3 regions of the Paenibacillus sp. LjRoot56 genome follow, and region 2 is predicted to be linked to each of the others. Evidence: riboswitches for the same ligand, from Rfam matches in the RefSeq annotation. Region 2 holds a riboswitch; each other region holds the start of a gene.
The links. Region 2 has a riboswitch for thiamine pyrophosphate ahead of ACSQ8O_RS32230 (ECF transporter S component). Riboswitches for the same ligand answer to the same signal wherever they lie in the genome.

Region 1 (9,857 bases), on a different contig from region 2:
GTATCCCTATTGGCCACTTCATGAAAATCACACCCAGTAAATAAAAGGAATTTGAGTGCATATGTGGAATAGATGTATAAACAGAATATGAGTCTTTGTAACTAGACAAAGTAGTTCCTTCGTTCATGAAAAAAGGAGGTAATTGTATGAAATCGACGGGAATTGTAAGAAAAGTAGACGAATTGGGACGGATTGTTTTACCTATTGAGTTGCGTCGGACACTCCATATTGAGATCGGTGACGCTATCGAGGTCTATGTGGACCCTGAGCGTATTACGCTCAAGAAGTATATGCCTGCTTGTGTGTTCTGTGGGAATTTCGAGGACATGACCTATTTCAAAGGGAAGCTCGTTTGCGGCACTTGTATTGATGAGATAGCTTAATTGTAAAAGTAAGGCTGGACAAAAGCCCTTCAGGGATGACCCTGAGGGGCTTTTGTTCGTGGAGGGGGTGAGCGGACATTAGCTTAACCGCTATTCATTTCCTACTTCACTCAGTCACTCCTTTATCACTACCATTCTCTGTGGAATTATCTTTACAGAATCCTCACGGTTTGATAAAATTGCCAAAACTCATTGTCAACTTAATTTCGTTTAATTTGGTTGACAATTAAATAAATGACAGAAGGTGATACATGGTGTTGACTGATTATGAACGACTTGCTGCCCTGAATAAGGATCACTTATGGCATCCTTTTACTCAAATGAAAGACTACATTAACGCTGATCCACTCATTATTGAGCGTGGAGAAGGCATTAGGCTGTATGATGTCCAAGGTCGAGCCTATTGGGATGGTTTTTCATCAGTCTGGCTCAACGTGCATGGACACAATATGCCCGAGTTAAATCAAGCGATTACAGATCAATTGGGTCGCGTCGCCCATTCCACTCTGCTCGGAATGGCTAATATACCAGCGATCGAGCTTGCAGCGAAGTTGGTGGGGATTTCGCCGAAAGGTTTAAACAAAGTGTTCTACTCGGATTCCGGAGCGACCGCTGTTGAGATCGCGATCAAAATGGCCTTTCAATACTGGCATAACCAGGGAGCAAGCGGGAAAACAAGGTTCATCACGATGAATCAAGCCTACCACGGAGATACCCTTGGTGCCGTAAGCGTCGGGGCAATTCCACTCTATCACGAGGTGTTCCGCCCTATGCTATTTCCTTCACACGTCATTCCATATCCCTACGTTTATCGCCATGGGGGTGATGCGTTGAAAGTAATGGAAGATACGCTAACTGCTCTTCGTAAATTGCTTGAGACGCGTTCCGATGAGATTGCGGCGCTCATTGTGGAGCCTATTGTGCAAGGGGCAGGAGGCATCGTTGTCATGCCGCCGGGCTGTCTGCGCGAAATGTCAGTACTATGCCGACAACATGACGTATTGCTTATCGCTGACGAAGTGGCCACTGGTTTCGGTCGGACGGGTTCCATGTTTGCTTGTGATCTCGAAGGAGTATCGCCTGATTTGATGGTGATTGGGAAAGGTCTAACCGGCGGCTATTTGCCTGTGGCGGCAACGCTTGCGACAGATGAGATCTACAACGCATTTTATGCGAATTACCAAGAACAGAAGACATTTTTTCACGGTCATTCGTACACGGGCAACCCGCTTGGGTGTGCTGTTGCTTTAGCTAGCTTGAAGCTAATGGAGGAACGCGACATGGTTGAAGGTGTAAGAGCTAAGGCAGCATTTGTCGAGCGTAAACTCACAGCGCTGAAGGATCGACCGCATGTCGGTGAAATCAGGCAGAAGGGACTGATGATCGGAATAGAGCTTGTACGCGATAAGGCTTCACGCGAGCCGTATGATTGGTCAGAACGAATCGGCGTACGAACAAGTCAGCGTGCCAGAGCACTCGGAATGCTAACAAGACCGCTTGGCAATGTGATCGTTTTTATCCCTCCGCTTGCGAGTAATGAAGCTGAGCTTGATGCTATGACAGATATTTTAATAGAATCCATTATCCGTGTTACAGAAGGCGATTCATGACATGAGTAGATTGAGAGATGAATCCATACGCGGTTTATTTGTGACAGGGACAGACACGGATGTCGGAAAGACCATTCTTACTGCGGCTATTACCGCTGCTCTTCGCGCTGAAGGGCTGAATGTGGGAGTCTGGAAGCCTGTTCAATCCGGTGCACGGCTGGGCAGCGGATTGACAGATAGCGAGAGGTTGCTGCAGATTACGGGAATTGATGAGCGACCAGAAGCTGTGGCGCCATTTACATTCGAAGCTCCGCTTACTCCGCTGCTAGCTGCTAAACAGGAGGGTGTGACCCTTACGCTCACTGAGCTCATTGACGCAGGTATACCTCTTACGAAACGTTACGACACGCTCCTCATCGAATGTGCTGGCGGTGTCGCTGTACCGCTTACCAACGACAACCTTATGGTGGACTTGATCTCAGAGCTTCGGATTCCTGCGTTGATTATAGCCCGATCCAGCCTTGGTACGATTAACCATACACTTCTGACTGTGTCATTTCTTAGGAATCGTGGAGTTCAGATTACAGGCATTATCTTGAATGACAGCGAATGGACTGAGCCGCTTGACGACCCTAGCATAGCTTCCAATGCGGAGTTAATTGAACAATACAGTGGCCTTAAAGTACTGGGGAGGTTTCCCCGCTTGCACGCCGATTCCCATTCAGAAATGTGGATACATACCGTTCGCCAAACCATACAATTAGGGCCTATCCGAGAGGCATTAGCCGATCAAAAGCTATCGCACATAGGGGGATAATTGAAATGAAAACAATTACTGTTGATCTGAAATGGCAATCACTAGCTAGTAAAGCGTTACATGGTGAGTGTATAACCCTAGAGGAAGGGCTTGCTGTACTAGAAGCCGACAATGATGAGGTACTACTCCTACTACAAGCTGCCTTTCAGGTGAGAAAACATTTTTACGGTAAAAAAGTAAAGTTAAATATGATCATCAATGCCAAAAGCGGCCTTTGTCCTGAGGACTGCGGCTACTGCTCGCAATCCATCGTTTCGACAGCGCCTGTTGCCAAGTACACACTGCTTGATAAAGATACGCTGCTTGCCGGGGCGCGTGAAGCGTTGGCACGCAAAGCAGGAACTTATTGCATTGTAGCAGCTGGAAAAGGCCCGACAGACAAGGAATTGGATCAAGTCGTAGACGCAGTAAAAGAAATACGTGAAACGATGCCGCTCAAAATTTGCGCATGTCTGGGTATTCTGAAAGGCAATCAAGCTGAACGTCTTGCTGAAGCAGGTGTACATCGCTACAACCATAACTTGAACACCAGCAAGGCCAATTACGCATCAATTACAACGACGCATACCTACGACCAACGGGTTGAAACCGTGGATAAAGTAAAGACACAAGGCATGTCCCCCTGTTCCGGTGTCATTATCGGGATGGGTGAGACCAATCAAGAGATAGTTGAAATGGCTTATGCATTACGCGAACTCGATGTGGATTCGATTCCGATTAATTTCCTGAATGCGATTCAGGGAACCCCGCTAGAACACGCAGGCCGCACGCCTTCGATGAAAGCGTTGAAGGTACTGGCCCTGTTCCGTTTCATTTGTCCGTCCAAAGAGATCCGCGTAGCGGGCGGGCGTGAGGTTAACCTCCGTTCCCTACAGCCTTTGTCGCTGTACGCCGCAAATTCACTCTTTGTAGGTGACTATTTAACAACAGCAGGCCAAGACGTTTCGGCTGATCACCAAATCATTGAAGATTTGGGCTTTGAAATTGAATTAAACGCTCTTTAAGGTTGTGACAACTATGAATTGGATAGAAAAAGAACTTGAGTTTCTGGCTGACGCCTCTTTGGAGCGCTCCTTGCGAACATCTAGTCCAGTAAGCGGAGCTCCAGGCTACACCGTGCGTGAAGAACGAAGGCTGCTCAACTTGTCCTCCAATGACTATCTGGGACTCTCCGGGCATCCTGCCATTATTGAAGCAATGCGCGAGAAGTTGCTCACAGAAGGAGCAGGTTCAGGAGCTTCAAGGCTTGTGACGGGTAATCGTCCCCCGTATGATCGTCTTGAAGAGGAGTTAGCCTATTGGCAGAACTATGAAGCAGCACTTGTTTTTGCAAACGGCTATATGGCTAATTCCGGTGTTATTGCAGCGTTAGCTGGCAGAGGCGATGTTGTTTTCAGTGATCAGTGGAATCATGCAAGCATTGTGGATGGTATTATTTTGAGTCGAGCGGAGCACGCTCGGTACCGTCATAAGGATATGGCTCATTTGCGGGCATTATTGCATAAGTACCGAGATAAACGGCGAAAGCTGATCATAACAGACGCTGTCTTCTCGATGGATGGTGATCAGGCGCCATTGCGTGAATTGGTCGCGCTCAAACGCGAGTACGGAGCCATGCTGATGGTAGATGAGGCACACAGTGGTGGGATTTACGGGAAGTATGGAGAGGGCTTATGCCATGAGCTTGCAATCCAAAATGATGTGGATATACATATGGGGACGTTCAGCAAATCGTTCGGTGTCTACGGCGCATATATCTGCGGTAGTCGCACGCTCATTCGATGGCTGGTGAACAAAGCGAGGCCGCTCATCTATTCGACCGCATTGCCTCCCTCTGTTGTAGCTGGTGTTTCAGAGGCGTTAGTTGTGGTACAAAGCGAGCATTGGCGGCGAGAAAAGCTATTCGCGTTAAGCATGTTATTTCGGTCTTTGTTGGGAGCCTCTGGTTTCACAATCGGTGAGGGGGACTCTCCCATAGTGCCTCTGATCATCGGCGATAACGATATGGCCTTACGATTCAGTCGTGCACTTGAAGATGAAGGCATTGCAGCAGCAGCCATACGCCCACCTACTGTTCCGGATGGCACTGCTCGAATCCGTTTCTCCTTGTCGGCAGCCCATACAGAAAAGGAACTGAGAGATGCAGCTGCACGAATCCGTAATATCGGACTACGATTAGGAATGGTGCAGCCATGAGGACATCTCAGTTCCACGAAGTGAAAACTCGGCAAGAGGCTAGTACCACCATCATGTGGCTAACAGGCTGGAGTATGTCCGATAAAGTTTTCGATCCCATTCGTGAGTTATTGCCAGATTTTCATCATATTTCTGTCGATTACAGCGAGGCTGGTTCCCCTGAGGAAATGTTGGTCTTGATTGAAACGGTCGCCAAGAATATCCTATCTTCAAATGGAATAGCTGCTCATTCGAGAGGTGATGGTGGCAGGCTGTTGATTTGCGGATGGTCGCTTGGTGGACTATTGGCACTGCAATTAGCTGCCAAAGGCTATGGGGATGGACTGGTGTTGTTTGCGGCAAACGCTCGATTCACTCGGACAAAGGAAGAGATGGACCTCGGTTGGTCCGTTGCTGCCATTCAACAGATGATGATCGGGCTCAGGAAGAATCCGCAAGAGGTTGAAACCCGATTTCGACAGAACCTATTTAGGGAAGCTGAAATCAGAGCCGGAGCCGGTCTTGGAAATATATTACCATTTATTGGTAAATGGACAATCACGGGGCTCATCTCTGGTCTCCAGATTTTACGAAGTGAGGAAGTCTTGACGAAGTTGCCGATTATCGCTTGTCCCGTTCTTGTTGTTCACGGAACTGAGGATAAGATTTATCCTTACAGTGCTGCATTAGAGCTTGTTGCAGGATTGCCTCAAGCAGAGCTACTTACCATTCCAGATTGTGGGCATGTACCGTTTTGGGATAGGGAATCGGCCCTAGTTGATAAACTGAGGAGATGGTGGCATGAGCACTAGGATAACTGCGATTGGGCGTCAATTTAACCGTAGTTCGTCAGGTTCGTATGACCGTCATTCTAGTGTGCAGCGTAGTATGGCAGACCGTCTTGTTCAAATTCTCAAAGGGTGGGTGGACGATAGTTACAAAGAGGGACTCAACCTCCTTGAAATCGGCTGCGGCACAGGTGCACTGACTGAAATTTTGCTGAAGGAGTGGTCGTCATTCGTATCTATTACTGCACTAGACATCGCTCCTAAGATGATCAAAGTGGCTGAACAGCGAGTCTTATCCAGTGCCGTATACGATTCGGAGTCCTACCAAAGCTCATCCACTCGCTTGCAATTTCTTGAAGCTGATGTTGAGGTGTGGGCGATAGATGCTCCTTCAGCCTCGTTTGATCTCATCATCTCGAATGCCTGCTTTCAATGGCTGAGTAATCAAGTGCACACGCTTGGTCATCTTCGGCGGCTGCTTCGTCCTGGTGGAATGCTGGTGTTCACTACCTTCGGACCCCATACATTCCATGAACTGCACAAGTCATTTCATGAAGTTTATCGAGCTAGCGGTTTAGAGCCGCAGAGGCATGGCTTATCCTTTCAATCGACGGATCAGTGGAAGGAATGGCTTAATGAGGTTGGGTTTTCTAGCATCCAATATGAGCGTGAGGTTCGAAAGGAAACCTATCCTACCGTAAGAGATTTTCTCTTTTCGGTAAAAGGAATGGGAGCTAGCTCATCAGAAGCTGTTGCTTTGCCTGGCATCAGTACGCGACGCTTGTTCGCTAAGATGTATCAGGAATACGAAGATAAGTTTGGCATACAGGAAGGTATCATTGCTAGTTACGATCTTCTTATGATTCAAGCGTCAGCTAAAGGTTAGACAAGGAAAAGGGTTGCCGCAGCAACCCTTTTTTGTTTACGTATATAGGGCGTGGCCCGCTTTCTTAAACTCCTCTGACTTTTCACTCATCCCTTTTTCAATGGCTTGAGCTTCCTCAAGACCTTGTTGTTTGGCGAAGTCTCGGATATCTTGGGAAATTCGCATGGAGCAGAATTTAGGACCGCACATCGAACAAAAATGAGCGACCTTGGCACCTTCTGCAGGAAGTGTCTCATCATGGTACTCTATGGCTCTTTCTGGATCCAAGGATAAGTTGAATTGATCATGCCAGCGGAATTCAAAACGTGCCTTGGATAATGCATTATCGCGATCCATGGCGCCTTTGTGCCCTTTGGCTAAATCAGCGGCATGAGCAGCAATTTTATAAGTAATAACCCCTTCACGAACGTCGTTTTTATTGGGCAAGCCCAAATGCTCTTTGGGCGTTACATAACAGAGCATGGCAGTGCCAAACCAGCCAATCATCGCTGCTCCAATGGCAGAAGTGATATGGTCATAGCCTGGCGCAATATCCGTAGTCAAGGGTCCTAATGTGTAAAATGGAGCTTCGTCACAGATTTCAAGTTGTTTATCCATATTTTCTTTGATTAAATGCATGGGTACGTGACCAGGACCTTCTACCATGACTTGTACATCATGTTTCCAAGCGATTTTGGTGAGTTCACCTAATGTTTCTAGTTCTGCAAACTGGGCTTCATCATTCGCATCTGCAATGGATCCTGGGCGTAAACCGTCGCCTAAAGAGAAGGATACATCATAGGTTTTCATGATTTCACAAATCTCTTCAAAATGGGTATACAGAAAGTTTTCCTGATGGTGGGCGAGACACCAGGCTGCCATAATGGAGCCGCCTCGTGAAACAATACCTGTCACTCGTTTGGCCGTAAGAGGAACGTAACGCAGCAGGACACCAGCATGAATCGTAAAGTAATCGACACCTTGCTCAGCTTGTTCAATTAGCGTGTCACGGTACACTTCCCACGTCAAATCTTCTGCTTTTCCATTCACTTTCTCTAATGCTTGATAAATAGGCACGGTACCAATAGGAACAGGGGAATTACGAATAATCCATTCCCGGGTGGTATGAATGTTTTTACCCGTTGAGAGATCCATAATATTATCAGCGCCCCAGCGAGTAGCCCATCTCATTTTTTCCACTTCTTCTTCAATGGAAGACGATACAGCTGAATTCCCAATATTCGCATTGATCTTAACGAGAAAGTTTCGTCCAATAATCATAGGCTCACTTTCAGGGTGATTAATATTGGCGGGGATAATCGCTCTACCACGAGCGACTTCGTCTTTCACAAATTCCGGAGATACATTTTCGCGAATCGCGATATATTCCATTTCGGACGTGATGATACCTTGACGTGCATAATGCATCTGGGTTACATTACGACCTGTTTTCGCTCTCATCGGGTGACGATGTAAGCCTGGAAAAACTTCGGTAACGTTCTCTTCCTTGGTATATCCGTTATCTTCCGGTTTAATCGTTCTTCCTTCATATATTTCAACATCGCCGCGTTCTACAATCCAATTCAAACGATTAGGCGCAATACCTGCACGAATATCGGTTTGGATTTCCTCATCTGTATAAGCACCACTCGTGTCGTATACACGAACAGGGGCGTTTTCCTGCTCTCCGTAAGCACCAGTAGTAGGACTCAATTTGATTTCACGCATAGGGACCCTGATGTCCTTTCGTGAGCCCTCGACATAAACTTTTTTGCTTCCCGGAAAAGCGGATGTTGATGATGTGACCTTTTCATTACTAGTTTCCATTGACATTTGCCATGCCTCCTATAGTTGATATGATCAAGCGGAGGGTTCATGCTGCGAAAAAAAGACCGCATCTATAAATAGAGGCGGTCTCTTGGTATACAAAGAGATCTTGTGTTCCTCCGCTGGCATTATCCAGATCAGGTTTAACGGTCGATAGTTATAACTATCCTCTCAGCCTGGTCTCACCAAGCTCCCGTGATTATGCACTTAGGTATTTAATTTACACTTTAACTCCAAATATTGCAATAGTTCGGCAAAATCTATTTAATGCGGGACATTCATCGACGACATCCCGCCAAAAACCAAAAGCCTCCAAATGAGAATTACATCTCATTCAGAGGCTTCTTCAATTAGCTTACCCGCTAATCGTCTACTGCTTCACCTCAACCTGCACCTGCTCAGGTCGATACACTGCCAACAACTCGCCGACAGAATTCACGGCGAACATCACCGTACGTTCGGCTTCCAGCTCGAACGCGTAGCTCAAGCCCGTTGCCGGATCCGTCACTTCGATCTGCGTGTCCACGCTGAACTCCGAGACCAAGATGAACAACGAACCGCTATCAAAGCTGAGCTTCCGCCCATATACGCCCGGCAGCTGCCCGCCTTTTACCCACGTTAGTTCCGCATCCACACCAGCTGACTTAAGAGCATACGCGTACAGCTTCTCGAGTGCATCGCCGCGCTCACCAAGCTCCACTGGGAGTGGACACCAGATGAGCTGCCCTTTGCCCAGCTCATAACTGCGAACGACGCCATGCTGCGAATTCCATTTTCCATCATCGGATAGTGGTACCTCTTTATTCAACTCAGCGATCCGTGCACCTCCGAAGGACACAGGAACCATTTCTCCCTCCAACACCATTGCCTCTTCTCGCACAATGTTGCCCAGCACTGTTTCACCTACTATATCCGTCAACCGAGCTACGGGTGCCCAGTACTCATTCAATCCTAGCGGCCCTGTAAACAGCAGCGTTCCGCCATTCTCACGGACATGCGTCGTTAACTTCGTAAGCGCGGCATCGCTGAAATTATGCGCACTCGGCACGATAATCAACTTCGGCTGATCCGATGCCAGTGCATCGAGATGATACTCGCTCAACCCACGGAACGGTACGTTCATCCCATAGGCAAGCGTGCGAGTTAGTTTCGCTGTTGCATCACTTGCTACTTTGCGCGTGGAGAAATCATTTGAATACGGGAACACTGCCACGACGTCCTCTAATTTGCGGCCAACGAAGAGATCGCGAATCGCGCCCATGAATGCCCCGAAATCGTAGGAAACATCCGCCTCCGGTTTCTCTGTCCCGTCTGCCCGAAGCGCACCAATATGCGACTCATTGATGTTGTTCATATAGAAGTTGATATTCCAAATCCACTGAACAGCACCCGCTCCACCTGTCGAGAAGGAATAGGCATATTTACGCTCTAGAATATTTCGCAGCTCGTATT
Region 2 (9,857 bases):
TCAAGCATTTTTCTGACTTCGTAGACTTCCAAAACTTCCGCCCGACGCAGTCGGTGAACTAGCGGTTCTTGCATCGCTGCATCGGAATGCCCCGTTAGAAAGGTGCCAAAGCCCTGCTTCTTCTCCAGCAGTCCCGCATGCACAAGAACCCGAACAGCCTCACGAATGGTGGATCGGCCGACGCCGAACTGTTCCATTAATTCCGGCTCCGTCGGAATCTTATCGCCCATTTTCAGCTCACCATCTGAAATTTTCTTCTGCAGCTGGGTCACAACATCATCCACAAGCTTGGGACGACGGAGTGTTTGGAAAGAAACCTTCGCATTCATCTGATCATCTCCTGTATGGCGAGTATATCATAGATGCGAACTACTTTTCTATTCTTTACTTAAAATCCGCATCGATTTAGCACTCTCTTGTTAAGACTGCCAGAAATTTGACAATGACGTAGATGATCAGGCAAGCTATAGTTATAGCAACAAGACAAGCACGTGAAATACTAGATGACTAGATTGCTAGAAACACAAATACTCATTATACCAAGGGGGCCATCCTATATGACATTTAACAAAAAACTTACACTCATCTCCACGACTGCCATGGCATTTTCCTTATTCGCTTCTTTGACACTGGTTCAACCTGCCTCCGCTGCTGTTAAAACAAGCGCTGATTTTACAGATTTGGCTGGAAGCAACGCAGCTCTGAAAACGAAAATCGATCGGATGATCGCTGATGGTATTTTTGAAGGAGTCTCCGGTACAACTTTCGGAATCTCAGAAAATATGACGCGTGCTCAATTCGCTAAAGTAGCTACGAAAATCTACAATATCCCGGTTGATCTTACAATTAACGTGTCCAGCTTCACGGATGTTCATGCAGACGACGCGGCTAATGGTTGGGCGATTCCTTATATTGAAGCGGCCAAAAAAGCCGGTCTGATCGATGGCGTTACAGATACAACCTTCCAACCTGGCGAATCAGTTACCGCGGCTCAGTTGGATACCGTGCTCCTGAAAGGATTAGGAAAAACGGTTTCGATGGCAAGCTCACCTTGGTATACCGATGCGGTTAAACAGGCCACTGCGCTTGGTATTCATCCAACTAACAAAGCTGGCAATCAAGCCGCGACACGCGAGGATCTTGTAGTTAGCTCGTACGGGGCGCAAGATGCCTTCAACGCTCAGAAACCGCCAGTCGTAACACCGTCTAACCCAAGCAATGTTTCGGTTGTAGGTGATTACCATTTGGGCAGCGTTATTGATAGTGGATTAACTAGCTCCGCCACAGGTACCATCACAAAAACGATTGCTGAAGATCCTACGCTAAGTAAATTTGCAAAAGAGATCAAAATCAAATTAACAAACTCTGCTGGTGAAGAAATTGCGACTCCTGGCATTGTACAGTCTGTTGTCTCCTTAGATCCAAGCATTGCCAAAGTAGGCCTTACCTCGGATCATCATGCCTACGTGCTGGGTAACAAACCCGGAACTACGGACGTGAGTCTTATTGTGCAAGTTGGTAATGGGGAAGCCAAACAACTGCATGTTAGCGTAACTGTCGAAAGCACTTCTGTGAGTGTGAAGACATTGACAGCAGGGGAAACTTCTATTACTGAACCTATGGATGTTTCAGACATCGTGTATAAAGCTAATTTCAACGCATACACAGCCATGGATCTTACGGCTACAGATAACTATGGAAACAAATATGAGGACCTCGACATCCGCAATTATAACTTTGCTCTAGGCACTTTATTTATTACGAATGATATCCGCGGGGAAGCCGGCTCCACGGTTGGCTCGGTCTCTGTCGATCCTGATGGTACTGTAAAGGTAACGGGTAACGTAACCTCTTTTGAACTTACTGCCGTTTCTGCATCAGGCGTCAAAGTAACAAGCTATGTTACATTAACAACATCCAGATAAGTTGAGCGAAGACATCCAGCTCCCCGTTAGGGGAGCCTTTTTTGTATGCGGACGCACACTAGCCCATCTCTTACATATATTGCTAGTGCTCATCATTTTACAGAAAGGGGTCGGTCTCGATGTACAACGACCCAACCTTTTACCCTTATCCTCCAGCTCAGTATCATCTGTATCCTCCTCATCCCTACCACTATGCACCTTACTGGGCGTGGGACCGTAACTTCCCCCCAGTTGATACCAAAATGCTGTCTAACTCCGTTGTTACCTCTGAACATCTGTTAAAGGAAGCCTCTATCGTCGTCAAAAAGCTCACAGACCCGGCAATCGCCCAGCAATTAATGACGAATGCCCAGAGTGGCAACCAAAAAGAAGTCGATCGCATCGTTAAAACCTTCGGTAGTGATTCCAACATTGAAACTAGCTACTCCCCCAGTGCCATACAATTCGTGGTTGGTCCCCGCATCACTGGCAATCCATGCTGCCGAGTCACACTCATGCTCAAATGGGGCGAATGAGCAAAAGAGCAACCCTTCCCGTACCAGGAGTTGGGTTGCTCTTCTTTTTAACGCACATCTACACTGTTTAGTAGCGGCCACGTAACCGCGAGCCAATAGGATGCTGCTATGAGCACGCCCCAATAAAGGCTGTAATATACATCTAACATCGAGTAAGAAGATACATAATAATACGTTCGTTTACGGCTCATCGAAAAACGCTTCGCTTCCATCGCCACCGCCGTCCGATGGGCACGGCGAATGCTTTGAGCCAACAGCGGTATAGCGATCATCCGCATCGTAGTGTACCACGAAGTCAGCGGATTCCGCTGCTGACGTTTGCCCCTAACCTTGAGCGCATAGCGAAGCGTCTGCAGCTCCTCGAGGATGACAGGCAGCATGCGCAGCGCTGCCAGGAAGCTGTACGCGTACTTCGGCGCGACCTTCCACTGCTGCATCATCGCGTAGAACAAAGCGACAGGCCGTGTGGTCAAGCTGAACAGCAAGCCAACGGAGGCAACTTGGACGCCGCGTAAGCCAAGATGGATCCCGCGGTAGAAGCTTTCCTCGGTAATTCGAATAATCCCGAGATGAAACCATTCTGTCTCTCCGATACCGAACATCATCATCCCTGCTGTGGAAGACACGAAAATTAACAGAAATGGCGACGCATATAGCAACAATCTCTTCGTCGGATGTCCAGATAATAGCGCTAGCGGAAGCAACGCGCCTAACGTCAGGAACAGCATCATGTTGAGATTATGGGTGAAGACGACAATGATGAATAGCAGAATCGATAAGCCAAGCTTCACACCGGGATTCACCCGATGCAGCCACGTTTCACGAAAGGGGAACGTTATTTGCATACGAGCGGCTCACCTCCTGGGACTGATGACGGAACAATGTGCGCGACTTCCGTCACGTGCCCTGCCTCAACCTGCCAGACGCGGGTCGCCCAGCGCTGGACGATCTCGTGATCGTGCGTCACCATCACGATCACAGTCCCGCTGGCGCGCAGCCGCTCCAGCTGCTCAAGCATGCGCAGCGTGCCGCGCGCATCGAGCCCGAAGGTGGGCTCATCCAGCAGCAGGATGCGTGGCCCGCGAACCATCGCGGACGCAACGCTGAGCCTGCGCTTCTGGCCCAGCGAGAGCTGGAACGGGTGCCGCTCGCGCAGCGCGAGCAGGTCGTATTCCCGGAGCAGCAGCTCAGCAGCTGCCCACTGCCCGTTCTTCGGCTGACCCTCTGGCAAGCCATAGGTCAGCTCTTCCTCCACGGAGTTCGTGACGAACTGGAACTCCGGGTTCTGGAACACAAAGCCGACCTGCTCCGCAAGATACTCGACTTTGTTGCCCTTTACGCCCGCGATCAGACAGCTTCCGCGGGTTGGGATGAGCCGCATGATCGCGAGGAGAAGCGAGCTTTTGCCGGCACCGTTGGCACCCACAACGGTGATCCAATCACCTGAATAGACGCTAAAGTTATCCACAGAGGTCCTAATCTGCCCGCCGCGAACACCGACGAAATCATGGAAGGTCATAACGGGTACTAGCGGCCCTACATTGGTGCGCTGCATGTTCCCTTGGTCCTCTGCCTTCACATTCGCCTGCGGATTCTCCTTGGCGTAATCCTCCCACACCTCGGGATACCAGATCCCGTATTCCCTCATTTGCTCTTTGTAAGCCTCAAACATGGCAAGCGGCGGTCCATCGGCCAACACCTTACCTTCCGGTGTCAGAATGATCAATCGATCGAGCAAATCCAGCATGCCGCTAATTTTGTGCTCGACGATGAGGAGAGTTTTGTCCCCGCTAATGGCTCGAATCGTGTCCCAAACCTGCTTCGTGCCCTCATCATCCAACAGCGCCGTGGGCTCATCGAGAAAGAGCACCTCTGGCTCAAGCGCCAGCACACTTGCAATCGCTAGCCTCTGCTTCATCCCTTGGGACAGCGTACTAATCAACGTATGCGCATCAGGCACATGCAACCCAACCAAATCCAAATAATGCCGAATTCGCGCAGGCATATCTTCCCGCGGCACTTCCTGATTTTCCAACACGAACGCGATCTCTTCGTCGATATAAGGCATACAGAACTGTGTATCCGGATCTTGAAACACATATCCCCACCGGCTAGGCCTTCGAATCTCATCTGCTTTGAGCGGAAGCTCAATCATGTCCGGGACAATTCCGCTCAGTACCTGAAGCAGGGTCGATTTACCACAGCCGCTAGGTCCCAACAGCAGTACCTTCTCACCCCGCTCGATGGAAAAGGAAACCCCCTGAAAGATCAGGGGGGCGTCATCGCCGGGATATTTTAACCGCAGATTTGTAACGCTCATTCCTTCGCTCATCTCGTTACCCCAATACGTCGTAATCTTTTTTGGAAACAGGACGAATCAGATTCAGTACACCCGTGCGGGATAAGGCACCCGTCAAATAATAGGCGAATACACCCGCAATCAAAGCACTGCCCAGTAATCTTAAACCAATGAATAATAGATAATTCCAGAATGCCAGCTGATCGATATAGCCATAGTACGTATCCACAAAGATGGACATAATGGCGGAAGCGAAGGCAGCAAGAATCGTTACTCCCACATTGGTGCGACGATAGCGGAAAGCCGCGAACACCAGCTCAGCACCAAGTCCTTGCAATAATCCAAAGACGAGCGTCGACACGCCCCAATGACCGCCATACAAGGCCTCAATCGTTGCAGCCGCCACCTCAGCCAACAGGGCAACACCTGGTTTGCGGATTACTAGGAACGCGAAAGTTGCCGCCATGAACCACATACCATAACTCAGCTGCTCTGCATGTAAGCCTAGCGGCTTCATGAGATCATAAATCGGTCCCCAAATTCGATAAATCACACCAAACACGGCTGAAATGACAATGGTGATCAAAATATCTGTCAGCTTCAACCCTTTTTTGCTTGCTTCCTTTTGCGCCATCTGCTTCTCGACTCCTTTTTCCTAATCATATTTGTCAATGAGATAGGCGAACACGCCAACCTTGGATACATGGTCTCTTTTGCCCCTTAAGAACAAAAAAAGCCTACCGGAATACCGGCAGGCTTGAACATTTGTGCATAAAAAAAGCACATCAGGTCTCTACGCTGGCATTATCCAGATCAGATTAACGGTCAGTGGCATAGGGCCACTATCTCAGCCTGACTTCATCAAGCACCCGTGTTGCTATTCATTTGGCTTAACTGTAGCGGATTAGCCGCTCTTTGGCAATCCTTTTTTTCCCAAAGGGTCGCGTTGGATGTTTATTTCTCGATCAGATGCTTCAGATCCTGTGTCAATCCGTTTAATTGACGGATGCTGTCTACGATATTCTGCACCCGATGCTGCTGTACTTCCGCGCTAGCTAGCACTTCTTGAACGGATGCTGCAGACTCCTCGGTAATCGCTGCAACGGATGTCATCTCTTCCGCTACCCGCTGCGATGAGATCTGCAATTGTTGATTCATACGTTGCAAGTGCGACGCCTGCTCCATCACTTCCGCTGTATTCGTGTTGATGACCTCGAACAATTGATTAACGCTATCTGTCGATTTCTTACCTGACTCTACAGCAGTAATGCCAACGGCAACCTTCTCTACGGCCGTCACAACTTTGGCCTGAATGGAACCAAGAATTTCCGAAATATCCGTCGATGCGATGTGTGCATTCTGCGCCAGCTTCCGAATTTCGTTTGCTACAACGGAGAACCCCTTGCCATGTTCACCTGCACGAGCAGCTTCGATCGAAGCATTCAGCGACAATAGATTCGTCTGGTTCGCAATATCTGCGATCGTGGAAACGATATTCCCAATCTTCACGTTTTCTTCATTCACTTCATTCATGATGTCGGAGGTCTCAGTGACGATGACGGTGATATCATTGATTTTGAGCGACAAATCTTCCATCTGGGTCTTGCCTTCGTTCGTCATTCTCGCTGTATCCCGTGATCTGCTGCTCATCGTATTCGATGCCGTAGTGGTCTGCTCCACAGTCTCATTCACATTCTGAATAGCGGATGTAATATCGTTAATGCTGGAGGCTTGTGATTCAATACCAATCGTAATCTCCTGAAAAGCAGCAACGACTTCCTCCGTAATTCTACCTGTTACTGCAGCATTCTCTTGCAGGTTTCCACTAGATGTACCCAGTACCTCTGTCGTATTACGAACACCTGACAGCACTTCATCCGTTTTAATCTTTGCGATCTCCGATTCCTTCGCACTTCTGGCAACATTCGTTAACATTCTCCTACCAATCTGACTTTGACCGATGAGTGTCATGATCGTGAGCAGATAAAAAGCATTAACCCCAATCGGATCCACATGTGGAGTAAGCGTCGTTATATACACATTCATATTAATCAGCCCTAGCACACCATTGAGCACGAGCGGCTTGTAGTCCATGTATAAAGAAATGAGCGCTAAGCTTAAGTACAAAATAAATAAACCAAACAAAGAGGCACTATGTGACATGAAAAAATAAGAAATCGCACTAAGCCCAACCGCAATTACATACTTCGTATACGGAATAGCAATCTTCTTCCAAGTTAAAATCGTGCATACAATGGCAATCGGTACGCCGACCGAAGAAAGGGTTATCATCATAGATGCAGATGTATACGCAGCCGCGACTCCAAGTGCAAGACACGCCCATAAAAGCTTAACCATTAAGCTATTCCTTCTGTTTAATTCGAGCAGTTGATCCGTCATCGTGACTCCCCCTAAATGACTTTCTACATAATCAGACATTTCTCTACAGCTTTCAACAAGTAGCGCTCCAAACCCTCTATTTTCCATGCCAAAATCAGGATAACATTAGAAGTTGACTTCCACCCCTTAGAAAAACTACAATTTGTAGTGTCCTCATTATTTTTCAACAAAGGAACTTATTCAGGGTGGATGATTCCACGATGCAGAAAGGGATTGAAATGATGACCATATTGCTCTATATCGGACTAGCTCTATTCATTGCAGCTATCATTGGTTATGTACTCGCAGCAAGAATAAACAAAGACAACACCTCACGGTTGAAAAAGGCTGAAAAGCAAGCCCTGAAAAAGAAACATAAAACATGGCTCCTTCTCTCACATGCCCTGCTCATTATCGCTCTCGGCAGTGTTGGTACTTCACTCATTCAAAGCTCCGCAGGCAAATACAGCCTAGATAAGCTTAATTTCCATGCCAACATTCAGGTCACAACCGATAAGGATTACGGACGCGATCACAAAGATGGCACCCTGATGTATGAGATGAAAATCCCTACTTCAGGTACGCACAGCCCTCATGATTTGAAATTCGGTTTCTACAAGGAGAGACCTGGGTACGAGATGCTTGTCCACAACTTGGAGCACGGCGATATCATCATCCATTACCATCCCGATGCACCGAAGGAGCTGAAAGATCGACTTGACTACTTGACCCACTTCAAGACAGCTGGTGCTGGTGTTCTCGCAGTTCCGAATGTGGATGTTCCTGCTGATCAAGAGGTCGTGGTTACGGCTTGGACGAAAACAATGTCACTCGCCAAATTCGATGAAGCTAGTGTCGGTACATTCATTCACGACTATATCAACAAAGGTCCTGAACAAATTCCTGCTAACATACGACTCGGCGGCGGAACGATGTAATTATTTGCGAATGGTTTCACGATCTGAAACTAGTTCAGTTGGTACTAACCCTGTCATTCTTCGGAATACGCGATAAAAATAAGACGGATCATTATAGCCGATAAACTCGGCAATTTCGGTGACGGTCAGGGCAGAATGACGCAGCATGTATACGGCTGTTTTGATTCTAGTAACGTGAACGAATTCGCTGATCGTTTGACCCGTGACTTGGCGAAAAAGCGACGCTGCATAATTCGGCGAGCGGGAGATACAGGTGCCTAACTCATCCTTGGTGACATGCTCGCGATAATGATTCTGGATATAGCCTTTCATTTGCTCCACGAGAAGTGCGGTTACCGAGGATGTGGCTGCCTGATCCCACTCCCGCTGAAGATACACAAACAGCTCTTGCAGGTGCGCATCACATAGCGCCATGTAATAGGGCTGTTTGTCTTGCCAGCCGCGATGAATCAAGCGCAGTCGATCTGCGATGATGTCGAATTTGCCGGTTAGACGTGTCGTGTGGGATGGCTGTTGGAGTAGCGGAAAGATGTCCTGTGCTGCTTGTGCATCAAATTGCAGCACAAATTTCTCATGGATTTTCGTTGGCACACTACGGCCATAGAAGGGAGTTTCGCTCGGGATCAGTAACCATTGCCCTTTCTCTAGCACTTGTTTCTTCTCATTGATCCAGTACACACAACGGCCGTAGATCACGAATATAAGCGTCCAATCCAGATGCTTATTGGGCTGTTCCTCGTTCCATGTACTGCTTTTATCATAATGAAAACCAGTTAGCTGCATAGGAGTCTCGCCTCTTTTATCATACTATATTACATATATCATACTATAGTTCATAGAAAATCGCATGCATAAGGCATATAATGAAGCCAACTAATCTCTTACATTCGAAAGGAAGTCCTTCATAATGCGTAAAACGAAAATCATTTGTACGATGGGTCCTGCGTGCGATTCCGTCTCCACCCTGAAAGAATTAATTCGCGCCGGCATGAGCGTCGCGCGTTTAAATATGGCACATGGCGATTTGGATGAGCACCGCGGTCGTATTCAGCGTGTACGCCAAGCTGCGCAAGAAATGGGTGTTATTATCCCGATTCTTATGGATATCAAAGGCCCCGAAATCCGCATCGGTCAATTGAAAGATGCTTCCTATGACTTGCAAACGGGCGATCGCATCGTCTTAACGACTGAACAAATTATCGGCGACTCCAGCCGTGTATCCGTGAACTACCCAGGCTTGCCGCAGGATGTGAAGCCGGGCAATCTTGTATTGATCGACGATGGCTCCATTGAATTGCGTGTTGAAATGATCGACGGCACAGAAGTGACTTGCAGCGTCTTGAACCCTGCTCAGTTGAAGCAGCGCAAAGGTGTTAACTTACCAGGCGTACGCACATCCTTGCCAGGTGTGACAGAGCGCGATGTTATGCACATCAAATTCGGCGTTGAGGAAAATATTTCGATCGTCGCAATGTCCTTCGTTCGTAACGGAAACGATGTTCGTGAGGTTCGCGCACTTTTGGAGCAGCACGGCGCTGGCTTAACACCAATCATCTCCAAAATCGAGAATGAAGAGGGCATGACGAACTTTGCTTCCATTTTGGAAGCATCCGATGGCATCATGGTAGCCCGTGGTGACCTTGGGGTTGAAATTCCGACTGAGGAAGTTCCGATTGCACAAAAAGATATGATTCGCGCTTGTAACTTAGCTGGCAAGCCAGTTATCACAGCTACGCAAATGCTGGATTCCATGCAGCGTAACCCGCGTCCGACTCGCGCTGAAGTGAGTGACGTAGCCAAT
Region 3 (9,857 bases), on a different contig from region 2:
AACCGATCAATCCAGCGGCCGACGAAGCGGGTTAGGAACGCGGATAGAATCGCTCCTGGCGCAATCGTTAAACCGATGGTCATGGCGGACTGATTGAACACCTTAGCCAGAACGAGTGGCATTAGGAATAGATTCCCAAGGTTCAGAACCAGAATACAAAACCCAATGACGACAAGCTTCCGAAACGCTGGATTCGCGAGTAATAAGGGGTTTATGAACGTGTTACTTGATCGTTTCAAGTGCCAAACATGTAAGCCAAAGGAAATGGCACTAATGGCAAGCCAAACGCCAGAAATTTGCGTGACCGCTAGTAGTAAGGTCGCGGCATTGACGACCGTCAATAGTGCCCCTAGCATGTCAAATCGGAACGGCACAGGCTGTTCTTTGGGAAGCAAGCGCAAGAGAATGGGAAGAATGACTAAGACTAGGCAGGTAATGGCGAACAACCCATTCCAGCCAAAGTATTCACTTATTAATCCGCCAACGATCGGGCCGAGTCCGAAGGCCATCGCGCTCCCAGCGGAAATCATCGCAATCGCCGAACCTCTTCGTTCAATCGGGATGTAGCGGCTGGCGAGAACCAACCCAAGTCCAGCCATCACCCCTGCGCCTGCGGATTGTAGAATACGTGCCGCCAGCAGTGTGTGGAACTCCGTTGCGAACAGTCCGAACACTGAGGAAAGTCCGAGCACAATCAGCCCTACCGTGAGCAGTTTACGAATCTGCACCACATCGGAGAGTCTACTGTATATAACCGTAGATAAGGCATAGCCAATGGAATAGCTGGAGATGACCCAGGATCCGAGATCCGCTGTGATGTTAAGATCTTGAATAATACTGGGAATCGAGACGTTGAACATCGTCGTATTCATAACCACAATGAACAAACCGATTGTCCAAACGGGCATTACAATTTTATCGTTCATGTGTACCATCCTGTCTGACGCGAGAAGTTAAGTTTGATTTCTTTACCACATAAGAAAGTATAAGTTTTCGGTGCCCGAAAATCTCTTTCTTATTATAAACCTACATCGTCTAATAGCCAAAACAGTTGAAGACACATGCCAATTGACAGGTGGGAATAATCGATGTATTATTTTATTATACATTTAGACAAATATCTAAATAAGGAGGAGCTTCCATTTGAATGAGGCATTTAAAGCGCTGGCGGACCCGACTCGTCGTGAAATATTGCAACTGCTGCGAGAAAAAAGTATGAATGCGGGTGATATTGCTGATCATTTCAAGATTAGTAAACCGAGCATATCGCATCATTTGAACCTGCTTAAACAGGCAGGACTCGTTATGGATGAACGTCAAGGACAACATATTCTATATACCTTGCACACCACGGTTGTTGAAGACGTTATGGGATGGATGTTTAACATACTTAACAAAAAAGATAAGGAGGAATCGTCATGAAAAAATGGAAGGAAATCTTGTTACTTGTGATTAGCCTCTCACCAGCATTAGGGGGCTTCATTCTGTATAACCGTCTTCCGGACACGATGGCGAGCCATTTTGGCGTCAATAATGAAGTGAACGGGACGATGAGCAAAGAAATCTCGCTGCTCATGCTAGTACTGCTGGGTCTGCTGCCGCTATTCATGCGGGCTATGAGAGCGATCGATCCGAAAAAAGCGAATTTCGAGAAATTTCCTGCAGCATTTGAGGTGACGCGATTCGGTGTTACGATCCTTTTAGCTATCGTAGGTTGGGCAATCATTGTCTTTAACTTGGGCTACAGCTTGGACTTTAAGAAAATGACGATGATTTTGCTGGGCGTGTTGTTTGCCGTGATGGGGAACTTTTTAACACAAGTGAAGCCCAACTATACGTTTGGCATACGGACACCGTGGACGCTCGCTAACGAAGAAATTTGGAGAAAGACACATCGTTTGGGAGGTCCACTGATGATGATTGGCGGCATTGTTGCCTTCATTGCAGCGTTTTTAACGAGCTCAATTGCGATCGGCATATTTATAGCCGCTATCGTCATTAGTTCTTTCATTCCGATTATTTATTCGTATGTGATGTTTACTCGGCTATCCAAATAATGAGGAGCATTTAGGCTGCCAGCGATTGCTGAGCAGTCTTTTTCACATTTGTTTAACACCATTAACATGTAAGCTTGGCGTACCACTTTTCAAGGCATATTTCCGATTCAGCAGAAAGCCGAATAGAGAAGCAAGGGATTGCTGGAACAGCATGCCAAGCACGACTGGGATCGCCACGGGTGGCGGGAAGTAAGCTACAGCGAGTACCGCGCCCGCACTAATATTACGCATACCACTGTTAAAAGTAAGGGCAACCACGACATCTTGCTCCCAGCGGAACAATCTAGCGACAAGCCAACCGATCATGTAGCCAAGTGATGCCACGATAAGTACAAAACCTGCCAACCCGAGCAGCTTTGCGTTGAAGTCACGCAAATACGGAGCGATGACGGAGCTGTTAATGGCAACGACGACGCCCATGAATATTTTCGAAAAAGGACCTAAACGGCCTCCCCATTGCTCCTTAATTTTCCCACGCGTCCATTGATTCAGCAGCATCCCAATGAGAGAAGGAACGACGATCATGAAGAACAAGCCTTTCATCATCGCAAACGTATCGAGCTGCACTTTGGTGCCAACCAATACAGAGAGCGTATACGGCACGACGAAGGGTGAAAGGATCGTATCCATCAGGATGATCGATAACGTTAACACAATATTGCCTCGATAAATAGCCACCCACACAAAGCTTGTAATCCCTGTTGGAATGGCTGCGGCCAAAATAAGTCCCGTAATTGTCAGCGGTTCATGACTATAGACAGCATGACCGAGTCCGAGTGCGATCAGTGGCATCCCGACATGCAAAATGAACAAAGTAGTGAGAAGAGGCAGTGGTTGAACGACGACCTTGATGAATTCTTTGAAGCTCGAAGCGATGCTCCCCGAAAAAGTCATGAAAGCAAACAACCATGGCGACAAATAAGTAAATCCAGATAAGTGACTTCCGAGTAGAACTCCGATAAGGACACTAATGGGTGTGATCAGCGGCAAAATCTTTTCTAATTGACGATTTAATTGAGGCAGCATCTAGGTGAACATCCTTTCGTGACCAGCTTGAGGCGAAGCAGATTGCTATTTGACTTGCCCGATGGAAAGACTGATTTTGTAATTGCCATAGGTGAGAAGTTCATCCAGGAAAGCATTCAATTCAAGGGGCGTACGGACGCGCACGCGCATCCAATAACAGCCTTCGCCGCTAACGCGGTGCGTCTCTACAACACACTCTTGGTGTTGAATATATGTGAGGAAAGCTTGATGAGCCGTATTAGATTTCATAAAAACAACGATAAACGCGTGCACGACCTGCCCGATTTTCTCAGGGTTCCAGTTTACAGTATAACCCGTAATGATGCCGAGATCCTGGAGCTTACGTACGCGTGCGCCGACCGCTTGGCCAGTTAGATGAACTTGTTGACCAATCGCTTTATGCGACTGAGTAGCATCTAGCAGTAAATGCTGTAAGATACGTAAATCGATCTCATCGATCGGTGGGTTGCTTAGCACGTGTTGAATTCCTTTCACAATGAAATGGAAAATCGTATATTCGTTTCAGCAGATTGTATGAGAAACAAGCCAATTATTTTACAATTGTAGCAGAACAACAATTAGAAGATAAGAGGTGCTTTGAAAATGAAGCTTCAACTCATTCGCCATGCCACACTTTGGCTGGAATACGCAGGCATTAAATTCCTGATTGATCCGATGTTTAGTGACGCGGGGGTAAACCCGGCAATCGTGAATACAGCCAATCCAAGACGGAATCCCCTTGTGCCTCTGCCATTTCCGATAGCGGAAATAGGTCAACCAGACTTGATTATTGTGACACATTTGCATGGGGATCACTGGGATGGAGCAGCAGCGGAAGCACTGCCGAAATCGACGCCTATCCTGTGCCAACCAGGAGATGAAGGAGTGTTTAAGGCTGCTGGGTTTACGTCCGTGACGGCCATTAATGAGTCACTTACGCAACAGGGAGTAACCTTGTTCCGAACATCTGGACAGCATGGAACTGAGGAGATTGGGAAGTTGATGGGGCAGGTTTCGGGCTTTGTGTTCAAAGCGGAGAACGAGCCAACACTATATCTCGCGGGAGATACGATTTGGTGTGACGACGTACAGCAAGCGTTGGAAACGTATCTGCCAGATTGGACAGTCGTCAATGCGGGCGGTGCGCAGTTCGAAGTGGGGGATCCCATCACAATGGATGCGAACGATGTGGTGAGCCTGTGCCAGTATGCGCCATTCACGAAAATCGTTGCCGTGCACATGGATGCGATCAATCATTGTCATGTGACGCGAGCGGATTTGCGGGGCAGATTGGGATTGGAAGGGTTGTTGGAGCAGGTTGTGATTCCGGAGGATGGAGAGTGGGTGACCACGGTCCGCAACTAGAGAATAAGTAAAAAGCATACTCATCCTAGGATGAGTATGCTTTACGGCGTTAACCAATTTTATTTACCAAGTAAAATTTTTGTGTAAGGGGAATCGATCGGCAGCATGATAACTGGCTCCCCTTTAAATGACACCAAGTAACTATCCAGCGTCCGATAGAAATTGTAGAAAGCAGGGTCTTGACCGTAAGCGGAGTTGTAAATCTTAGCCGCTTCTTGCTCCCCTTCAGCCACGATTTTCTTAGCATCCGCTTGAGCTTGAGCAATTAACTCGCTCGCCTGTCTGTCAGCTTTGGAGGTAATTTTCTTCGACTCCTCATCGCCCTCGGACAAGTACTTCGCCGCAATGGATTGGCGGTCAGAGATCATCCGTTTGTACACGCTCTGCTTGTTGGAGTCCGGCAGATCCGTGCGTTTAATGCGTACATCGACGATCTGGATACCGTAGTTATCGCGCTCCATTAACTCAGAAACTTCCTTCGTAATCTCATCGTTCAAGTTACCACGTTGCGTGTTTTCACTAATGATATCGCTGTAATTGATCTCCGATAGTTTCCGTCTAACGGTGTTATATACTGCGGCATCAATACGCTCTTCCCCGCCTGTGATCGATTGAATTGTGCGCAAGAATTGCTGAGCATCATCAATCCGCCATACTGTATAGTTATCAACTTCGATCGGCTTCTTATCTTTGGTCAAAATGGAAGTAGGCTTGCTATCATACACCATCTGATATTTGGGAAGCGTACGAACCGATTCAATGAATGGAATTTTAAAATGAATACCAGGTTCTGTTTGGATCCGAACGGCTTCTCCAAATTTGAGAACGACGCGGTATTGGCCTTCTTTGACAATAAAGATGGAAATCAGGAAGAAAATAACGAGAACGACACCAAGGATGGATCTCAAAATCCATTTATTTTGTAAGGTCATTTCGCAGTCCCTCCAGTCGTGCCAGTTGCAGCAGCAGGTGTGCGCAGCAGCTCATTAATTGGTAAATATTTGACCGTTTCGCCAGTGCTGTCGCTGATGAAAATTTTGGCATTCGGCAATATTTTTTCTAACGTCTCGATGATAAGCCTGCTCTCTGTGACTGATTTATTATTGGCATACTCCGCATACAGGGCATTAAACTTCGCCACATCCCCCTGCGCATTCAAAATCCGTGATTTCTTCTGTGCTTCGGCATTCTCAAGCAATGCTTGAGCGTTACCGCGCTCCCTAGGAAGGATATCATTTTCGTATTTCGTAGCTATGTTAATCTTCGTGTTTTTCTCTTCACGCGCGTTAGTTACATCTTTAAACGCATTCTGCACATCGCCAGCTGGCGGCTCGATATCTTGGAATTTCAAATCGACAATATGAATTCCTGTTTGATATTTCGTCTGCATCTCGATCAGGCGTTCTTTGACCTTGCCTTGGACCTCGGTTTTTCCTTCTGTAATGGCAAAGTCTAGCGCAGTAGCGCCAATAACTGAACGAATCGCTGCGCTTGCGGAGTTACGTAGGAACAGTTCTGCATTATCAATATTGTACAAGTAGTTGCGCATGTCACTGATATTCCATTCAACCACGGCATCAGCGGATAAAATATTTTCATCCCCCGTAATCATCATCGCTTCTTCTTCTACGGGAGTGATTTTGCCACCCACTTCACGGAAGCCGATTTGGATACGTTGTGTCTTTTTGGCAGGAAGGACAATCACCTGTTGAATAGGGAAAGGGAGTTTAAAGTGAAGCCCAGCTTCCTTCTCTGTTGTATATTTGCCTAATGTTAAAATAGCCGCCTTCTCATGCTCCTGTACCGTGTAGAAGGTGGACGATCCAAAAATAAGGGCGAGAACGATAACAAGGCCGATAACAATTTTGGTCATCAAGCCTGGCGGAAGGGAAGAGGGTCTTCGTCGATCGGGTTCTGGCAGTACAAATGGTTCCATGGCAAACACCCCTTAATATAAGATTTACTGATACTCTATACGGGAAGTTTTGGAAATGGTTTCAATAGAGAGACGTAATTCTCAGCGAGCTGAGAATGGCTAGGTCAGCTGCAACTTGAAATGGAAAATTGTTATTTCCAAGAGTTGGCTGTCATGCTATGATGTTTAGTAATTGCATACGAATGAATCCCTAGGGGCGCCGAGAGGCTGAGACAGTGTAGACTGAACCCTTTGAACCTGATCTGGTTTATGCCAGCGGAGGAAAGTGGAACGAGCTTTGGAGCCGATTTTATATCTGTTTATGATGAGGCAGCCTACAACCACTTTTCTGAGGAAAGTGGTTTTTTTGTGTTTACGAGCAGAGTCAGGATGAAGGGCGCTGGTGAAAGAGAAGCGATGTTCCGTGGAGAGGAGTCGAGCCTTGCGTGTCACAGAAAGAACTGCATGTTATATCGGGCGGGAAGCAAACATGGTCCGAGATCGCAAAGATTGCGGCGCAGATTCACCCATATGTCACAGCGATTCATATTCGCGAGAAGACGAAGTCCTTGGACGAAGTGTTTATCGGCGTTCAGTACTTATTGGAGCAAGGGATTCCAGCCAAAAGCCTGTACGTCAACGGTCTTCCCTCTATCGCTCTAGCCTTGCAAACAGGTGGGCTTCAGCTTCCAGGCACGACGCCATCTCTTGTTATTCAAGATGAGTTTTGCCGCGGGATTCAGCGCATCGGAGTCTCTGTGCATCGTGCAGACGAGGCGATGTGGCGTGAAAAAGAAGGGGCCGATTATGTCATGTTCGGTCATATTTTTGCGACAAACTCTAAGCAAGGCGTACCGCCTAGGGGTTTGGAGCAGTTAAGACAATTAGTTAATCACGTTAACATTCCTGTGATTGCGATAGGCGGGATGACACCTGCGAGGGTAAAGTCCGTTCTGGATGCAGGAGCATCAGGCATCGCGGTGATGAGCGGGATATGGGAAGCAGCGGATCCCCTTGGAGCCGTTCTGGCCTATCATGATGAGCTTCAATAAATAGAGGTGAGCGAAATGTCAGCAGCAAGATCAGATGTCATCATCGTTGGCGGCGGTGTTATCGGTACATCCATCGCGTATTACTTGGCTAAAAGAGGGCAATCCGTCACGCTTTTGGAGCGCAGCCAGCTAGGCGCAGAAGCCTCGGCTGCAGCAGCAGGCATGCTCGGCGCGCAGTCCGAGATGGAAGACACAGGCGCCCTGTTCCAGTGGGCGCGCCAAAGCCGTGCCATGTTCCCCGAGCTGAGCGGGGAACTTCGAGAACTCACGGGCATCGACATCGGCCTCGTCCGTGAGGGGCTGCTGAACGTCGCGCTCAGCGACGTTCAAGAGCAGGAGCTGCGCGCGCGGGAGAAGCTCCAGCGCGCCGCGGGCGAGAAGGCCCAGTGGCTCAGCGCAGCTGAAGCCACGGCCATAGAGCCCGCGCTGAGCGGGGCGACGCGCGGAGCCCTGTACCTGCCCGAGGATGGGCAGGTCGATGCTCCGCTGCTGGCGGCGGCATTCGCGCAGGCGGCGCAAGTGCTCGGGGCGAAGGTGCAACCATTCGCCCAGGTGCAAGGGCTGCTGACCGCGCAGGAGCGCGTCATCGGCGTGCTGACGGCTGCCGGTCCGCTCTACAGCGACCACGTCGTCGTCGCCGCAGGCACGTGGAGCGGTCAGCTGCTTGGGAGCATCGGCATCGAGTTGCCGATGTATCCCGTGAAGGGCGAGTGCTTTTCCGTTAGGATGCCGAAGCCGCTCTTGAAGAAAACCCTGTTCTCGCCAGGGTGCTACATCGTTCCGAAAGCCGGCGGACGGCTGGTGGTCGGCGCGACGGTCGTGCCGAACAGCTATGACCGCAAGGTGTCGCTCTCTGGCTTGGCCGAGCTGATGGATCGCGCGAGGGGGCTGATGCCGCTACTCGGCGATGCCGAGTGGGAGAAAGCTTGGTCGGGGCTGCGACCGCAGACAGGCGACGGACTGCCCTACATCGGCAAGGTGCCTACGGTGAAGGGCTTGTACACAGCGTGCGGTCATTACCGCAACGGGATCTTGCTGAGCCCGATCACGGGGAGGGTGTTGGCGGATTTGATTGTGGGCGGAGATGGCACAGGCGAACAGGGGGATAGTACGATAGCCCCTTGGCTGGATGCCTTCAGCCCGGATTTTTCGCCAGAGACCATGCGAGTAAGTCAGCAGGATCAAAGCACATTTTCAGCTACAGGAAAGGAATTGATAAGCATTGAAACTGCACATTAATGGTCAGCAGGTTGACGTACCCGATACGATTCGGACCGTTGTGGAGCTGCTTGCGCATTTCGACCTAAGCGACAAAATGCTCGTGGTTGAGCATAACGCAGCCATTTTACATAAAGAAGATCACGCGGGTGCTGAACTTGCGGAAGGCCACAAAATTGAGATCGTTCATTTCGTTGGAGGAGGATAAATACATGTTAAAAATCGGTCCATATGAGTTTCGTTCACGTTTGCTGCTAGGTACAGGGAAGTTTCCTGATTTTCAGATTCAAAAACAAGCGGTGGATATCAGTGAATCGCAAATTTTGACGTTTGCGGTTCGTCGGATGAACATTTTTGAGGCGAGTCAGCCGAATTTCTTGTCGATGCTGGACACGTCGAATTTCACGTTGCTGCCGAATACCGCTGGTGCCAAAACAGCTGAAGAAGCCGTCCGCATCGCGCGTTTAGCAAAGGCTTCTGGTCTGTGCGACATGATCAAAGTCGAGGTTATTGGGGATGAAATGACGCTGCTGCCAGATCCCGTGGAAACGCTGAAAGCGTCGGAAATGCTGCTGGAGGAAGGATTTATCGTACTTCCTTATACATCGGATGATGTGTTATTAGCGAAACGTCTGCAAGCGCTCGGCGTACATGCGATTATGCCAGGTGCATCACCGATTGGCACAGGGCAGGGGATCATTAACCCGTTGAACCTGAGCTTTATCATCGAGCAAGCGACGGTTCCGGTCATCGTGGATGCTGGAATTGGTGCACCTTCGGACGCCGCTCTGGCGATGGAAATGGGCGCGGATGGTGTGCTGCTGAACACGGCAGTATCCGGTGCGAAGGATCCTGTCAAAATGGCTTATGCTATGAAACTCGCGATCGAAGCGGGACGCGCGGGCTTTGAGGCGGGGCGTATTCCGAAGAAGCGTTATGCGTCGGCGAGCAGTCCGATGGATGGTTTGAGCCGGGTTTAGGTCTGCGGTTAGGCTAGTAGCAATAGGTGTAGTTTCAGTTCTTGGCATTGGCCTGGATCTGGGCTCCTTTCTCGGTCTAGGTCTTGGTTTTCCCTTGGCTAACGGACACAGGAAGCGTTATTTGGTATATAGATGATGTTTTGAAAAGCTAACGGACACAGAGGTCGCTATTCAGTCGAATTTCCTGCTCATTTGGAGAATTCAGCTGCAATAACGACTGCCGTGTCCGTTAGATTATGGAGAT

Region 1: it holds a riboswitch for thiamine pyrophosphate, as region 2 does, so the genes downstream of both, thiC (phosphomethylpyrimidine synthase ThiC) here and ACSQ8O_RS32230 (ECF transporter S component) in region 2, are expected to answer to the same signal.
Region 3: it holds a riboswitch for thiamine pyrophosphate, as region 2 does, so the genes downstream of both, ACSQ8O_RS05820 (thiamine phosphate synthase) here and ACSQ8O_RS32230 (ECF transporter S component) in region 2, are expected to answer to the same signal.

What each region holds. Positions count from the first base shown of each region.
Region 1 covers NZ_CAXURV020000001.1:2,171,020-2,180,876, reverse strand. The annotation lists gene ACSQ8O_RS09730 (AbrB/MazE/SpoVT family DNA-binding domain-containing protein) at 147-383, shown strand; gene bioA (adenosylmethionine--8-amino-7-oxononanoate transaminase) at 635-1,993, shown strand; gene bioD (dethiobiotin synthase) at 1,995-2,750, shown strand; gene bioB (biotin synthase BioB) at 2,756-3,754, shown strand; gene bioF (8-amino-7-oxononanoate synthase) at 3,768-4,946, shown strand; gene ACSQ8O_RS09705 (alpha/beta hydrolase) at 4,943-5,737, shown strand; gene bioC (malonyl-ACP O-methyltransferase BioC) at 5,727-6,599, shown strand; gene thiC (phosphomethylpyrimidine synthase ThiC) at 6,636-8,411, opposite strand; TPP riboswitch at 8,503-8,612, opposite strand; gene ACSQ8O_RS09690 (beta-galactosidase) at 8,776-9,857, opposite strand, start outside.
Region 2 covers NZ_CAXURV020000005.1:56,907-66,763, reverse strand. The annotation lists gene ACSQ8O_RS32255 (FadR/GntR family transcriptional regulator) at 1-329, opposite strand, end outside; gene ACSQ8O_RS32250 (S-layer homology domain-containing protein) at 558-1,925, shown strand; gene ACSQ8O_RS32245 (hypothetical protein) at 2,045-2,440, shown strand; gene ACSQ8O_RS32240 (energy-coupling factor transporter transmembrane component T family protein) at 2,488-3,285, opposite strand; gene ACSQ8O_RS32235 (ABC transporter ATP-binding protein) at 3,276-4,772, opposite strand; gene ACSQ8O_RS32230 (ECF transporter S component) at 4,777-5,373, opposite strand; TPP riboswitch at 5,513-5,622, opposite strand; gene ACSQ8O_RS32225 (methyl-accepting chemotaxis protein) at 5,694-7,139, opposite strand; gene ACSQ8O_RS32220 (DUF3105 domain-containing protein) at 7,340-8,056, shown strand; gene ACSQ8O_RS32215 (AraC family transcriptional regulator) at 8,057-8,839, opposite strand; gene pyk (pyruvate kinase) at 8,964-9,857, shown strand, end outside.
Region 3 covers NZ_CAXURV020000001.1:1,290,713-1,300,569, forward strand. The annotation lists gene ACSQ8O_RS05780 (MFS transporter) at 1-926, opposite strand, end outside; gene ACSQ8O_RS05785 (autorepressor SdpR family transcription factor) at 1,144-1,422, shown strand; gene ACSQ8O_RS05790 (SdpI family protein) at 1,419-2,057, shown strand; gene ACSQ8O_RS05795 (bile acid:sodium symporter family protein) at 2,100-3,083, opposite strand; gene ACSQ8O_RS05800 (Lrp/AsnC family transcriptional regulator) at 3,129-3,578, opposite strand; gene ACSQ8O_RS05805 (MBL fold metallo-hydrolase) at 3,687-4,448, shown strand; gene hflC (protease modulator HflC) at 4,508-5,380, opposite strand; gene hflK (FtsH protease activity modulator HflK) at 5,377-6,384, opposite strand; TPP riboswitch at 6,567-6,665, shown strand; gene ACSQ8O_RS05820 (thiamine phosphate synthase) at 6,810-7,415, shown strand; gene thiO (glycine oxidase ThiO) at 7,431-8,654, shown strand; gene thiS (sulfur carrier protein ThiS) at 8,638-8,841, shown strand; gene ACSQ8O_RS05835 (thiazole synthase) at 8,846-9,613, shown strand.